Regions from separate parts of the Ruminococcus sp. NK3A76 genome, predicted to be linked through region 2. Evidence: riboswitches for the same ligand, from Rfam matches in the RefSeq annotation. Region 2 holds a riboswitch; the other holds the start of a gene.

Region 1 (8,413 bases), 1.9 Mb from region 2:
TTTTGAGATGATCATTATGCTCGGGTATGCTGTCCTCGTGAAGATAAAGATACAGCTCAAGCAATGCGTCAAGGTCTTCTTTTCTTGCTTCTCTTACCATGTGCGCTCACTCGCTTTCTGTTATCAGGTCTTTTCTGTAGCCTGTCTGATGATAGCCCTCTACCTCATACTTGTCTTCGAGCACGGCAAACCTTTCATACCCGTGCTTCTCGTAAAAGACAGGGTTTATCCTGCCGGCTGTCCATAGATATATGTGCTCCATGCCGATATCTGCTGCTTTTTGCTCTATCATCACAAGCAGCCTGCTGCCAAGCCCACGCCGCCGGTGCGAGCTTTCTATCCACAGGTCGGTGAGATAAAACCATTTGTGCTCGGTTATCCCCGAAACGTAGCCGATGACCTCGCCGCCTTCTTCCAATACATACTGATACCTATCGGTCTTTCTTTGCGGCACGCCGTCGGCTTGCTCTATCCTGCGGAAGTCGTCATAGATAAAGTCGAGCTCCTTTTTTGTTATCTCTCTGTCTGTGATGTTCATGGCTTAGCTCCTTGTTGTGTTGAAGTGCTTTTTCTGCCTGCCGGCTTTGTCCCGAGCAGCAGGTACAGCACAGGTATGTGAATGCATATCTCGCATGAGATGAGCGTTGCGGCATATGCCGGCAGCAGCGGCAGTAAAAACATAAGCGCCGTATTGCCGCCAAGGCTGTCGTACAAGATATACTGGAAAAGGACTATCCATATATAATGCAGTATGTAAAAAAGAAACGAGCGCTGCACCATGTATCTTGTCACTGTGTTCTCCCTGTCAAAGCGTGCCTTTGCAAGCCCTGTGACTGCAAGCAGCATCAGCCATTCTGCAAGCGTGCGTGTAAGCGTGTTTGCTGCCATTACCGCCGCTGTATCCTGGTCACACCACAGGAAAAGGTATGTGTTGAGCACGCTCACGCAAAGCCCTGCGCATAGCATCGGCCGCCTGTGAGTCGACAGATTACCGATAACGTCATCGTCCGAGAAAATGTGATACCCAAGCATGAAAAGATAAAGGCAACACCGCCGGGCCACCGGCGGATACCTTTGCACGCCATCCACTTGCAAATTTTCCGTCATATTACCCAAATTTACCTTGAAATATGTTAGTATTCCTGCGGTAAATTTAGCCAATCTGACGAAAAATTTGACTGCGTGTCTGACGTACAATGGCCCAGCGGTGTTGCCTAAAGGTATTCAAGTATGCTCTTGCCGCCGATAGACAGCAGCTCGTGGAATACTATGATTGGCAACCCGGCAAGCAGTATCATCACGGTCGGGTGTCTGCTGCTTTTTAAGACGGCTGTGTTTATCCTTTTTTGCAGCCCTGATGTGGCAATGAAAAGGCAGGATATCACAAACAGATATGCCAGAAACCATAGATGCCCGACAGAAAACCCACCGTCAGCACCTGTCATGTCCGTGAGCTTTGTGAAGAACACTTTGTAATGCAAGACAAACGAGCCGCTATATCCGCAGTTGAAGCGGTCGGCAAGGTATGTCATTACCGGCATTATCATCAATGTTCCGATAGTAAGAGGTATAAGCAGCTTTGTGACACGCTCTTTTATGTATTCGGCGGCCGTCCTCCTGCATAATGAATACTTAGTGCTCACCCCAGCCAGCAAAAACAGCAGCGGCATAAGAAAAGGGCTTTGAAAAACGACTATGCTGATAACGGCACGGCTGCCATGCAGGGTGATGTAGTTGGGCTCGCCCCATGTGTTGAATGCCATAGCTGCGTGGTATATTATAAGAACGCTTATAGCGCTCCACCTGATATTGTCAATGTAGTGCTTTCGCATTTTCGGGTTCACCCCCCATGGTCTTATTATATCAGACAGGCTATTAAAAGTCAATTGACTGATTGCAGGCCTTGTGGTATAATAAGATAGCGAGGTGCAGCTATGAACAAACACAAAACAGTAATGTATAACGGAATGGAATGTACGCTGTATGACAGCTATCTTGGCATAGACAGCGGACCTGTCGTAAGGATAAACAGTCCACAGGATACCGACAAGGCCTATGCACTCGGCTTTGAGTGTGTAGGGTTCCCTGACGAGTTGGTAAAGCCTGTCACAGCGGAGGAATACGAGCAGCTTGTTATGACCGGGAGCTGTTGAATACCTGTAAAGGCAAGCCGAAAAAGGAGGTGCATCGTATGCGCTCAAAAACGATAACAGAGCTTAAATATTCAAACACCAACACATATCTTATCACCGGCAAGAAAGGCAGCCTGCTTTTTGACACAGGCTGGGCAGGGACTTTCCCTTTGCTTTGCCGGGCGCTTGGCGAGAAAAAGCTGAGGCTGCAGGATATTGACTGCCTGCTGATATCGCACTTTCACCCCGACCATATGGGCATAGCGCAGCAGATAGCAGACAGCGGCGTGACTATAGCAGTCGCAGATGTGCAGCAAGGCTTTTTGCACAGCAGCGACCATGTATTTGAAAAGGAGAACAACACACAGTTTATCCCGATAGACGACAGCAAAGTGAGGGTGATAACAATTGATACCAGCCGCAGCTTTCTTAGCGGGCTCGGCATCGACGGCGAGCTGATACACACCCCCGGCCACAGCGACGACAGCATATCGCTATGGCTCAAAAGTGAGTGTGCGCTGTTTGTGGGTGATCTAAACCCTCTCTACGAGCTTGAGGTGCACAAGGGCACGCAGATAGAGCAAAGCTGGAACACGCTGCTTGCACTTGAGCCGAAGACAGTTTACTACGGCCATGCAAAGCCTGCACAGCCTGACAGTCGGGCGGCTCAGAAGCCCGGACTTTCCGGCAAGGATACATACGCACTTGTCAAAAGGATAACCAAGATGGTAGACAAGGGATATACTGCCGAGGATATAGAGCAAAAGACCGGGGCGGATAGGGTGTTCATTCAGGACGTTGCGAGAATGTATCTGACACATCAGAACGTAAGCGTTCAGGGCATTCTTGACAGGATAGAGATAAAGGGAAGATAAAACATCACCTGGCAGGAGATACCTGTCGGGTGTTGCCTTTATTATTCAGGACGGAGCAGGGATATGTCAAATGGTGGGAGAAACAATGTCATCATACACAATATATAGTCCCCTTATTTATCTAATGTGCCAATAATTAGTGATAAATGCCGCTTTCTATTGACAAGCGGACTCCTTAGTGGTATAATTTATGTATAGTAAATGGGCAAACCTGCCGAAAGGCAGCGACGCAAAGCCAAGGGTCTAACCTCGTATGAGTATGACAGCCGGTTGCCGGGGGCGTGAGCTTCTGTTATATGGCAATTATTGTTGGCAATGCGTTTATTTGTGACGTGTTGTCTTTTTTGTTTTTAGCTTCGTCAGAAAAGACAGCATGATATGCTTGAGGGTTTCCTCCTTTATCCCGATAAAGCGATTTTTCATATTACTACCCCTATAGAATAAGGGCTTGGCACCGGGATGTGTCAAGCCCCTATTTTCTTTTTGTGGTATTGCAGGTGCTTGAAGCGGCCGCAAAAATGTGGTATAATAGCAGCATAGTATAACAGATGCAGGAGTGAGCGATATGACAGAGCTTGAAATAATGAAGCGTGCAAAAATGTATCTTGACAGCCTTGCAATGGGTGTTGATCCTCTGACCGGGCAGCCTGTCAGGGAAGGAGACATCGTGAGAAACCAGCGTATATCAAAATGCCTGACGTATGTCTCGGGCGTGCTCGAAAGTGTTATCGAGGAAGGCGCTGAAAGAGAGAGGACAGTGCGCCTTCGCAGTGCCGATAAGGAGTATTTCTCGCTGACTGAGGAGCAGATAGACTCGCTGCAGCCGACAGTACAGCCGCTATCAGTCTCAAAGCTGGCAGCATATATAAACGAGCTTATCGACAGCGGAAGAATGCGCAAGCTCACAAGAACGGCCGTCGTCGCATGGCTTGTTGATGCAGGCTTTCTGAGCGAGGAGACAACTGACGCAGGACGGAAAATAACAAAGCCCACAGATGCAGGCCGTGAGATAGGCATATACGAATCAGAGCTTGAAGACGAGACGGGCAGGGTGATAAGGTATGTCACCTACAACAAAAGCGCACAGCAGTTTGTCTTTGATAATATCACCGCCATAGCCGAGGTCTGCCGACAGGAGGCTGACCTTAAGGAAGAACTTAAGCGCAGCAAGTATGAAAACCGGGGCAAGCCCTGGACGCAGGACGAGACTGAGAGCCTTCGTGTGATGTATGAATGCGGCATGAGCCTTAATGACATCTCGGCAGAGCTTCGCCGTACAAGGGCAGGCATCAGGGAGCGGCTCATCTTTATGGGGCTTATGAGCCGTGGGCAGTAAGGCGATGCGAAGGTGACATATGATAACAAACTCCTCCGGGTAAAATGTGAACGCCCGGGGCATGGCTGCGGAAAGTAGCTTGAATGGATCTCCAGAAGTTTGTCGATGCTATGTATTCGCCTACCTGTATAGTGTCTGTGGAAAAAACACCTGACGGCGGCTATGGCAGTATCTGTATCGCTGCTGTGAATAACAAATACGGCGAGATGATAGAAAAGCGTGTTAAGGACGAGCTCGGGGCAACAGATTGGGAGTTTGTGCCGGGGCTGCCCGCTCTCGCAGGACGATGCCGCAAGCCTTGTCGCAGGCGAGCAATAGCTTTTTTCCCCCCCTTGCTGCAATTGCCGGTGAGGGGGAGTTTTTATTCTTGCCAATAGGTCAAAATGATGAAAAACCCGGCGTTATTTTATTGTTAAGTACAATTGACAAAATGCCCTGTTTCTGCTATAATTAAAGTGATAAAGGCTGCCCTTATCATTTTTGATTCGCAGCCGGTATGAAATGGAGGTATCGCTATGGGAATGACAATAACACACACACTTGATAACGGGATACTGACTGTCAGCTTAGGCGGCAGGATAGATACTACAAACGCAGCAGAGGCCGAGGAGAAGGCGCTTGCGGCCGTGTCGCAGAGCGGTGCTTCAAAGCTGATACTTGATATGTCAGAGCTTGAATATATATCAAGCGCAGGCTTAAGAGTGCTCATGAAGCTGAGAAAGCTCTCAGACGAGCCGCCGCAGATGATAAACGTATCTTCTCAGATATATGACATACTCGAAACGACCGGCTTTACCGAGCTGTTTGAGGTGTCAAAGAAAAAGCGTGAGATAAGCGTTGACGGCTGCGAGATAATAGGCAAGGGCTTCTACGGCACTGTTTACAGGATAGATGATGAAACGGTGGTCAAGGTCTATGAATCGGCCGACAGCCTTGCTATGATACAGAATGAAAAGCGCCTTGCCAAAACAGCGCTTATAGCAGGCGTGCCTACTGCGATATCCTATGATATCGTCAAGGTCGGCAACAGCTACGGCTCGGTGTTCGAGCTGCTTAATGCGAGGACGCTCAACGACGTGCTGAGAGAAGACACCTCCAGAGTGGTGGAGATAACAAAGCAGTATGCGCAGTTTTTAAAGCTCGTCAACAGCCAAACTGTGCCTGAGGGCAGGCTCAACAGCTCGAAGCAGCAGTTTCTGGGCTACCTTGAAAGGATAAAGGACTGCCTGAGTTCGGATATGTACGAGCGCCTGAAAATGCTTCTTGACAGCGTGCCGGAGCAGCACAACGTCATTCACGGCGACGCTCAGATGAAAAACATTATGGTCGTAGACAATGATCCTATGCTCATTGATATGGACACCCTTTCTGAAGGGCACCCGATATTTGACCTGCAATCGGTTTATGTAACATACTTTGCGTTCGGTGAGGATTACCACCAAAACAGCATGGAATTCTTGGGTATGCCCCATGAGGTGGTAGAGCAGGTGTGGCAGAACTTCATAGGCTTCTACTTTGACACAGAGGACGATGCCCGCATAACAGAGCTGCGTGACAAGATAACGATAGCCGGCTGCGTGAGATTTCTGTTTTTGATAAACATAAACCCCGACTACCAGAGGGAGCTCTACGATATACGCACCAGGCATACGCTTGAGCGCCTTGAAAAGCTGATATACAAATACGACACACTGCTTTTTGACTGACCTTCTGAAAGGAGAACTAAATGTCTGAAATAATTCTTGACTGGAATAAATATCTTGATAAGGCCGCAGAGGTCTGCGCCGAGGGCGCAGTGCTGCTAAGAAACGAGGGCGGCGTGTTGCCGATCTCACGCAATGACAGGATAGCAGTCTTTGGGCGGATACAGTTAAATTACTATAAGAGCGGCACAGGCTCGGGCGGCATGGTGAATGTTTCCAAGGTCACAGGCGTTGTTGATGGGCTCAAAGAGCTCGGCGCAAAGATAGATGATGAGCTGCTTGAAACATACAAGGCCTGGGTCGGTGACAACCCCTTTGAGCTCGGCGAGGTGTGGGGCGGTGAGCCCTGGTCGCAAAAGGAGATGCCGCTTTCGGACGAGCTTGTGAGCGCAGCCGCAGACCGCTCGGATATAGCTGTAGTCATCATCGGCAGAACAGCCGGCGAGGAGCAGGACAACACGGCAGACGAGGGCTCTTTCCTGCTATCAAAGGGCGAGCGTGATATGCTTAAAACCGTCAGAAAGCACTTTGCCAAGGTGGCAGTGCTCCTTAATGTCGGCAATACTATAGATATGAGCTTTGTTGACGACTTCTCGCCCGATGCTGTGATGTATATCTGGCAGGGCGGTATGACAGGCGGCCTGGGCGCTGCAAAGGTGCTTCTCGGTGACGTTTCTCCGAGCGGCAGGCTCCCTGACACCGTCGCATACAGCATCACAGACCACCCGTCTGATAAATTCTTCTACGGCAAGGAGAAAAACTGCTACGGCGAGGATATTTTTGTAGGCTACAGGTATTTCGAGACATTTGCTAAAGACAAGGTGCGCTACCCGTTCGGCGCAGGGCTGTCGTATACTGATTTTGAGGTCAGTGCTAAAGGCAGCGCCGATGCCGCAAACGGCACAGTTTTGATAACTGCCGGTGTTAAGAACACAGGCATCGCAGGCGGCAAGAACTCGGTGCTCGTTTACTGCTCTGCCCCTCAGGGGAGCTTAGGCAAGCCTGCAAGAGTGCTATGCGGCTTTGACAAGACAAAGACCCTTGCCCCGGGCGAGAGCGATACATTAAAGATAGAGATACCCTTCTCGGCCTTCGCTTCGTATGACGACAGCGGCGTATCAGGCCATGCATATGCGTGGGTGCTCGAAAAGGGCTGCTACCGCTTCTATGCAGGCGGCGATGTGAGAAGTGCACAAGAGGTCTTCTCGTTTGAACTTGATGAAGATGTGGTGACAGAGCAGCTCAGCCAGACGCTTGCCCCGGTCGAGAGCTTTGAGCGAATGGTCGGCGGCGGTGATGAGCCACGCTTTGAGCCTGTGCCGCTTTCCAAAAACAGCGAGGAGGAAAAAAGGCTCTCGCATCTTCCCAAGGCGCTCGCACAGACAGACGGTGAAATAAAGCTTACAGATGTAGTAAGCGGCAAGAATACTCTGTCGGAGTTTATTTCGCAGCTTACTGATGATGACCTCTGCTGCCTTGTGCGTGGCGAGGGAATGTGCTCGCCTAAGGTCACACCCGGCACTGCTGCGGCATTCGGCGGCGTGTCAGAAAGGCTATCAAAGCTCGGTGTTCCCTGCGGCTGCTGCTCTGACGGCCCGTCGGGAATGAGGCTCGACTGCGGCACAAAGGCTTTCAGCCTGCCAAACGGCACGCTTATCGCTTCTACCTTTGACAAGGCGCTTGTAGAGGAGCTTTTCGCACTCACAGGGCTTGAAATGTCCGCCAACAAGGTAGACTGCCTGCTCGGCCCCGGCATGAATATACACCGCCACCCACTGAACGGCAGAAATTTTGAGTATTTCTCGGAAGACCCTTTCCTGACCGGCAGCATAGCCGCCGCAGAGCTTAAGGGTCTGCACAGCGCCGGCGTGGAGGGAACTATCAAGCACTTTAGCGCCAACAATCAGGAAACAAACCGCCACAACATCGACAGCGTCGTTTCCGAAAGAGCGCTGCGTGAGATATATCTGCGTGGCTTCGAGATAGCCGTCAGGCAGGGGAATGCACGCTCGATAATGACTACCTACGGCAAATTAAACGGCCTGTGGACTGCCGGCAGCTATGAGCAGAACACAGAGCTGCTGCGTGACCAGTGGGGCTTTGACGGCTTTGTCATGACCGACTGGTGGGCAAATATCAACAGGCGTGGCGGCGATGCCGACAAGTCAGACCTTGCGGCTATGGTCTCGTCGCAGAATGACGTATATATGGTCGTTGCCGACAGCGTGTCAAACCCCGACAACTTAAAAGCCGCCCTTGCTGACGGCTCCCTTACAAGGGGCGAGCTGCAGCGCTCGGCTGAGAATATTCTATCATTCCTTATGGGCACGCACGCCATGGAGCGTATCATCGGCACAGGCGACACGG
Region 2 (8,413 bases):
ATAATATAAATGTCACATACAAAGGTGAGACACGTACTTACGGCGGTTCGGGAGAAGGCGAAGGACAAGGCATTACAAAAGACAAGATAAAACAGTATTTTACTTTCGGGAACAACGGTACTGCAATAAGTCTTGAAAGTTTACGCAAGCTGCTCAATGAATATGCTGCAATAAAGATGAGTGACGATATACCGAGAAAAGACGAACTGACATTTGAAAGTATATGTAAAAAAGTCGGGAAAGGTTCGTGGGTCAGGTTAAACACAAGTAACTGGTCAACAAACGGTAAGAGAAACGTTGATCCGGGATATACATATCTATATAACAACAGCGATGATGGTAATATAGATATCTGGGACGATGAATGGGGTGTTGGCAATAGGAATCTGTATGGCGGAGATCTTGGGTATTATTCAAATACATGGGTCGATGGAAGGTATATAGGTTACTATGAATATTTCATTCCCGGAGTTAAGTTCTCTGATGTGCCGACAAGCAGTGTGGTGCTTAAAGGCTATAAAATACCGCAGATAAAGTATAGAAGCGAATGGGAATATGATTGGGATATAAATTTATATAAGCAAAAATACATTATAGAGGAAATATCCGTCAAGGAAAAGGATGCATTATTTTACTATAATGATGAAAAAAACTGCTGGACTCCCAACTCTGATGCTTTTGATATGAACTGTTGCGATTATTATATGATAGAGCAGTTTGTAAATAACGGTCTGGTCGATAAAAAGTATCTCGATATGGTAAGTCTCACAAAGGATGATATATTAGCCCTCAATGTTGATAAAAATACAAATATAATACCCCATAACGGTTATATCTATGACGGTACTACCGAGCCGGGTATGGAATTTGAAGAGCATACTTTTGGTGACTGGTCGGTTGCCAAGGCAGCAACGTGTTCGGCAGAGGGCTCAAAAATAAGGAAATGTAGCATATGCGGCAAAACAGAAACACAGGCTACACCAAAGCTCAAAGCGAATATCTCTTTAGCAGTGGTAACAGGCATCGCATACAAGACCTATACAGGTAGCACTGTTACTCAGTCACCGACTGTTACCTTTAACGGCAAAACGTTGACAAACGGCACCGACTATACCGTATCTTACAAGAACAACATAAACATCGGCACAGCCACCATTACGATAACAGGCAAGGGCGACTATACTGGAACGGTAAGCAAGACCTTTAAGATAAATGCGGCGTCACTTGCAAAAGCAGATGTAAGCGGCATTAAGAACAAGGCATATACCACCAAGGCTATAACCCAAAGCCCGACTGTCAAGGTGGGCGGCAGAGCTTTGAAAAAGGGTACTGACTTCACCCTTACCTACAAGAACAATAAGGCTGTCGGAACTGCGATTGTTACAATAACAGGTAAAGGCAACTACACAGGCAGTATAAAAAAGACCTTTAAGATAACCAAAGCGTCGGTTGCAAAAGCTAAGGTCACAGGTGTCAACAAAAGATATAAATACACCGGCAAGGCAATAAAGCCGGCAGTAAAAACCGTAAAGCTCGGTAGTGTGACGCTAAAAAAAGGAAGAGACTACACAGTGTCCTACAAAAACAACAAAAAGGCCGGAACAGCTACAGTCGTTATAACCGGCAAGGGAAATTACAAGGGAACCGTAAAAAAGACATTTAAGATACTTTCAGCACAGGATTACAAGATGTGGCAGTATACCAAGCAGGTGGTGACGCTTGTAAACAAGGAGCGCACTTCAAGAGGACTTAAAGCGCTTAAACTCAACGAGACTCTTTATGACAGGGCTATGATAAGTTCAAAAGAGCTATTAAAGTCTTTATCGGGTCAGAATATGAATGATAGCTATAATACTATTGAAGGGTTGACTTATAATTCCGCAAGTGCGTTTAGTACTATCGGTCAGCGTACACCAAGGGAACTCGTCAATGACTTGATGAATACTCCCGGACAAAGGGATGGTATTTTGAGTAAGAGCTACAACAATATAGGTGTTGGGCTGGTAAATGATCCAAATGTCATTTTTGGCTACTGCTGGACGTTGATCTTAATAGGTTGAAAGGATCGCCCCTGTTCTTGATCAGATAGAAGGAACGGGGGCGCATTTTATATGTTATAGCATCATATACAATTCAACGAATATGGGTTTGTTAAATATAACGATATTTGGTATGTAAAATCATTATTTCTTGACGTTCAAATATGTTATGTAGTATAATTAAATTGTAATAAATGGGCAAACCTGCCGAAAGGCAGCGACGCAAAGCTAAGGGTCTAACCTCAGGGAAGAGCATGACAGCCGGTTGCAGATGTATCTTTTTTGAATATGATCTTTATGGGCAATGCGTTGTGTGTGCGTTGCCCTTTTGCTGTTTAAAAAAATGAAAGGGTGATAGTATGAAGAAGAGGATATTGGCATTAGTGACAGCGCTCGGGCTTGCGCTCAATGGTGCGGCTATGTTGCCGGAGGGAACTGTGGAGCTTGGCTTACAGATTGAGGCGAGGGCAGAGACTTATAGGGATTATGAGTACACTCTGCTTGATGACGGAACGGTGGAAATAAGTAAGTATAATGAAAATGATACAGAAGTTATTATTCCTGAAACGATTGATGGGAAGAAAGTTACAAGTATTGGCTATTATGCATTTGCAGATTGTTCCGTTATAAAAAAGATAACAATACCGTATGGTGTAACAACCATAGGTAGTTATGCTTTCTATGGCTGTTATGATCTTATTAGTATAGTTATTCCGGAGTCGGTTTCAGTGATAGATTCATCTGCGTTTTATTGGTGTGTGAATCTTAGTGATATAACAATACCAAATAGTGTTAAAAGCATCGGAATGTATGCATTTGAACACTGTGAATCTCTTACAAGTATACAGATACCCGAAAGTGTTACAAGTATTGGATACGCTGCATTTAGAAATTGTGAAAGCCTTAATAGTATTACAATACCGGATAAAGCAGCCGGTATTAATGCCTATACGTTTGACGAATGTAATAATCTTGAAAATATAGAGATCAGTGATGATAATATTTATTATTCTTATATTGATGGTATAATATATAATAAAGATATACATGAAGTATTATACTGCCCTTGTACTAATAGTATTAGTAACGTAGTAATTCCCGATAGTGTTACAAGTATCAATGCAAATGCATTTTGTGGATGTAAAGGGCTTGTAAGCGTTAAAATACCTAATAGTGTCACTCAAATCAAAGAAAACGCATTTAAAGATTGTGTAGATCTTAAAGGTGTTACAATTCCAAATAGTGTTACATATATTGGATGGTCGGCTTTTTATGGATGCAAAAGCCTTACTAGTGTTTCCTTATCTAATAGTATCACAATGATCAATTATGAATTGTTCAGAGAATGCACAAGCTTAAAAGAAATAACAATTCCTGAGGGGGTTACAATAGTTAAAGACTTAGCATTTTGTAATTGTAACAATCTTGTTAATGTCAAGCTACCAGATAGTCTTACAAAAATAGATTATGAAGCATTTTATAATACAAGTATTTCAAGCATAAGCATTCCTAATAATGTGAATAGTATAGGAAGTTACGTTTTTTGGAATTGTGATAAACTTAAGAGTATTCACTTAAATGACGATAATCCCAATTTCGTAATGGCTGATGGTATTCTTTATAGTAAAGACAAGACAAAACTATACTATAGTCCTGAAGGAAATGATATTAAATCCATTATAATTCCAGATGGTGTAACAAGAATAGAAGATGGTGCCTTTACTAATAGCAAGAATTTGGCGAGTGTTAAGATTCCAAAAAGTGTTATTAGTATTGGAAATGCGGCTTTTGGTAATACTGCAATTACCAATAAACAAGAAGGATTTATAAAAAATGTTGATAATTGGATCGTTGAATATGATAGAGATATCTATAATTTGTATGATAATGACAACGATAATAAAGATAGTATAATAATACCGGAGGGAATTATAGGTATATGTGATTATTGCTTTAAAGATACAGATATTAAAAAAGCGGAGCTTCCAAAAAGCCTTAGAATAATTGGAAAAAGTGCTTTCGGTGACTGTAGGTTTTTAGAAAGCATACATATACCAGAAGGCGTAATTAGAATTGGAGAAGATGCATTTTCAAATTATGGATCACGAGAAAACATTGACGGATTATTATATCTTGACAACTGGTTAGTTGATTCGGGTAAGTTAGACTACAATGTTGAAATTAGATCAGGAACAGTAGGCATTGCTGATAATTCAATTGATGGTCGCATTTCTCGTAAAACAATCATACCGGATAGCGTCGTTTATTTGTGGGATATTTATGAGAAAGATTATGATGATGGTAGCTATGCTTCTCAAGAATTATTATGTCACAATAATACTGATGCATATAAATATGCAATTAGTGCCGGATTCATCGATACAGGAGTAACAGAGGAAGGATATGCTGTACTTAATATAACAGGCGTTTATGAATATGAAGACTCTGATGAGGAAGCTGATGATAGTGATGATGAGTCGGAGAAAAATGACGAGTACAATGAAGATGATGAAGAGGCAGTGGAAGATGATGACGAAGATTATTCTCCAGACGATCCAGGTGATCAAGAGGAGCATGAACACATTTTCAATAGATCGTCTATTGTACCCGCAACATGTACTACAGAAGGATATACTGAAAATGAATGCGGTGAATGTGGTTATATTGAAAGGAAAACTATTTCTCCGGCAAATGGTCATAAGTTTGGCGAATGGAAGAAAACAACACCTTCTACCTGTACATATGAAGGAACAGAAACAAGGAACTGTAGTGTATGTGGCAAGACCGAAACAAGAACAATAGCTAAAACATCACACTCCTACACCTCAAAGATAACAACAGTAGCCACCTGCACTAAGGACGGAGTAAAAACATATACCTGCAAGTGCGGTGACAGCTACACAGAAGCAATAAAAGCAACAGGGCATAAGTACACCGAAAAGGTAGTAAAGCCTACCTACACTGCACAGGGTTATACCCTGCACACCTGCTCAGTATGCGGAGATAGCTACAAGGATAATGTCAAGGCTAAGCTGACAAGAACAAGCATAGCCAAGGCAAAGATAACAGGTCTGTCAGATAAGACATACACTGGCAAGGCAATAACTCAGAAGCCTGTTGTAAAGCTCGGCAGCAAGACGCTCAAATCGGGTACAGATTACACCGTAACCTACAAGAACAACAAGGCGATCGGCACAGCCACAGTCACAATATCCGGCAAGGGTGCATATACAGGTACAACAAAAGCGACCTTCAAGATCAACCCGAAGAAGACCACGCTTAAGACAGTCACAAGCCCTAAGACCAAGCGGCTCAAAGCTACATACAGCAAGGTGTCCGGAGTGACGGGATATCAAATAACCTACTCGACATCGAGCAAGTTTACAAAGGCAACGACCAAGTCGGTCAATGTCAAGGGCACTTCAAAGACGATAAGCAAGCTCACAAAGGGCAAGACTTATTATGTCAAGGTTAGAACTTATAAGACAGTCGGAAAGACTAAGTATTACAGCGGCTACAGCGCTGTAAAGAAGATCAAAGTTAAATAAATTCTGTCATACGGGCTTGATGATCAATGTCAAGCCCGTGTTTCTTATAGATTTAGCTGAGCCTCTGAAAAAAAGTCTGTAAAAAGTCAGCAAACTGTGATAAAATAGAATTAATATCACAGGAGGCTGATTTTTTATGGCAAGAAGAAAAAGAGAACCGATGAGCGAGGGCAAGAAGAACATAATAGGAATGCTGCTTGAGGAATACGACATCAAGTCGGCTAAGGATATTGAGGATGCTCTCAAAGACCTTCTCGGAGGAACGATCCAGGAAATGCTTGAGTCCGAAATGGACGAGCATCTTGGATATCAGGAATATGAGCGTTCCGACAATCCTGACTCTCGTAATGGTAAGAAAACCAAGAAGATCCGCGGAAACTTCGGAGAAACCGAAATAGAAGTGCCGCAGGATCGTGACGGCAGTTTTGAGCCAAAGGTCGTAAAGAAGCGTCAGAAGGACATCTCAGGTATTGAGCAGAAGATAATTGCTCTGTATGCCAAAGGAATGACCACACGCCAGATAAGCGAAACTATCGAAGATATCTACGGATTTGAAGTCAGCGACGGTATGGTATCAGATATCACAGACCGCCTTCTGCCACAGATAGAGGACTGGCAGAAACGTCCATTGGACGAAGTATATCCGATAGTATTCATCGATGCTGTACACTTCTCAGTGCGTGATAACGGACAGATCAGGAAGCTTGCCGCATATGTGATCCTTGCTGTCAGCATGACAGGTCACAAGGAAGTTCTTTCAATACATATCGGTGAAAACGAGAGCGCCAAGTACTGGCTCGGCGTACTGAACGAGCTGAAAAATCGAGGCGTAAAGGATATTCTGGTCATCTGTGCAGACGGTCTTACAGGCATGAAAGAAGCTGTATCAGCTGCATTTCCGCAAACTGAGCTACAGCGCTGCATCGTTCATCAGGTAAGAAACACGCTGAAATACGTCGGAGAGAAGAACAAGAAGGAGTTGGCAAATGACCTTAAAACGATCTATCATGCGCCTTCCGAGGACGCTGCTCTGGAAGCTCTTGATCGCATTACTGAGAAATGGGAGGACGATTATCCTAACGCTATGAAGAGCTGGTACAAGAACTGGGACGTAATATCGCCGATCTTCAAGTTCTCAGCTGATGTCAGAAAGGTGATTTATACCACCAACGCAATAGAGAGTCTTAACAGCGGTTATCGCCGCTTGAATAAGCAGAGGAGTGTATTTCCGAGCGATACAGCGCTCCTGAAGGCTCTGTATCTGGCGACGCATGAGATAGCTAAGAAATGGACCATGCCGCTGCGAAACTGGGGCAAAGTTCTGGGCGAGCTTGAGATCATGTACCCCGACAGGATCGGCTGATATCCAAAGAACCTTGACAAATTACAGTATCTATTGTATACTGTAAAAAAATTGGAGCGGCTATTTTCAAGCCGCTCACAACTTAACGTTTTTATCACAGTTTTTGAATTTACAGAGTTTTTTTCGCAGAGCCATTTAGCTTACGACTTCAGGCATATTACCTATTTGTTTTGCTATATTGTTTTTTACCCCTCATATGCTATAATAATATAAAAGGGAATGCCGCCCGTATCGTAAAGCCTCTGAAATCTTCAAAGAACTGCATTGTACTTCCTCCCATGTTTTGAGTTGTTTCTCAACACTTATCATCTTACGCTTGACATCAATGCACAATAAGATGTATAATTATACCAACAACTAAAACAAAAGGACGTGCTGCCATGAAACTTGAATACACAGTAAGTGCCGATGAAGCACTTGATAGACTAAGGCTTGGAAACGAGAAATACCTTAATGCTGCGACGAGCAAGGGGGATATCTCTCCTAAGATGCGGGCTATGACCTGCGAGCAGGGGCAGAAGCCTTATGCGGTGATCGTGACCTGTTCGGATTCTCGTGTCATTCCCGAGAATATTTTCAGCGCAGGGATAGGTGATCTGTTCGTCATTCGTGTTGCCGGAAATGTTATGGACGATCATCAGCTCGGCTCTATCGAGTATGCCGCAGAGCATCTCGGGATAAGGCTTATCGTTGTGCTCGGGCACGACCACTGCGGAGCTGTTGATGCGGCGATAAATCACGACCCCGACGGATATATCAAATATATTACTGACGAGATAAAGCTCGCTATCGGCGATGAGCAGGACGATTATAAGGCGTGCTGCCTGAATGTGCGGCGAAGCGTTGACGTTATCGAGAGCAGCTTTGAGATACACCGTGAGGAGGAGCACGGGCTTAAAGTCGTCGGTGCGATGTACACTCTTGCCGACGGCAAAGTCGATTTCGGGATATGATAAAAATGTCAAACCATGATTCAGACAAACGAATATATACGTTAAGCTCGGAAAAGCCCTCAAAGGCGGTTGTCAAAATGGGCGTGCCGCTGATCGCCGGAATGCTCATTATGGTGCTTTATAACCTTGTGGACACATATTTCATCGGGCTGACTAAAGACGATTATCAGCTCGCAGCGGTGGGGCTTGCCTACCCCGTTATGATGGTGATGATAGCTATTGCAAACATGGTCGGTACGGGTGCATCGTCACTTATCGCACGTTGTCTCGGCGCAGGTGATAAAGAGAAAGCACGCCACACCCTTACCGCAGGCTTTGTTCTGACTGTCATATACAGCGTGTTAGTCGCGACATTGGGTCTGTTGTTTCTGTCTGCGATAGTCAAGGGCTTGGGTGCCAAGGATAACACTTTTGCCTACACTGAGCAGTATGTGCGGATACTGCTGATAGGCAGCATTTTCACTATGGGTAACTACTCCTTCGGGCAGTTTCTGCGAAGCGAGGGCTCGG

What was found. A riboswitch is a leader RNA that binds a small molecule or an ion and turns the genes downstream of it on or off. The one in region 2 is predicted to bind cyclic di-GMP.
Region 1: another riboswitch for cyclic di-GMP. It lies ahead of CD05_RS0100965 (hypothetical protein); the one in region 2 lies ahead of CD05_RS18170 (leucine-rich repeat domain-containing protein).

Annotation. Positions count from the first base shown of each region.
Region 1 is NZ_JMMA01000002.1:168,275-176,687, forward strand. It holds gene CD05_RS0100930 (GNAT family N-acetyltransferase) at 1-100, opposite strand, end outside; gene CD05_RS16910 (GNAT family N-acetyltransferase) at 107-538, opposite strand; gene CD05_RS0100940 (hypothetical protein) at 535-945, opposite strand; gene CD05_RS0100945 (acyltransferase family protein) at 1,215-1,832, opposite strand; gene CD05_RS0100950 (hypothetical protein) at 1,935-2,153, shown strand; gene CD05_RS0100955 (MBL fold metallo-hydrolase) at 2,192-3,007, shown strand; cyclic di-GMP riboswitch class I at 3,202-3,285, shown strand; gene CD05_RS0100965 (hypothetical protein) at 3,573-4,343, shown strand; gene CD05_RS0100970 (hypothetical protein) at 4,427-4,720, shown strand; gene CD05_RS19320 (anti-sigma factor antagonist) at 4,859-6,049, shown strand; gene CD05_RS0100980 (glycoside hydrolase family 3 protein) at 6,070-8,413, shown strand, end outside.
Region 2 is NZ_JMMA01000002.1:2,071,255-2,079,667, forward strand. It holds gene CD05_RS0109630 (CAP domain-containing protein) at 1-2,060, shown strand, start outside; cyclic di-GMP riboswitch class I at 2,227-2,312, shown strand; gene CD05_RS18170 (leucine-rich repeat domain-containing protein) at 2,399-5,587, shown strand; gene CD05_RS0109640 (IS256 family transposase) at 5,724-6,950, shown strand; gene CD05_RS0109645 (carbonic anhydrase) at 7,331-7,903, shown strand; gene CD05_RS0109650 (MATE family efflux transporter) at 7,909-8,413, shown strand, end outside.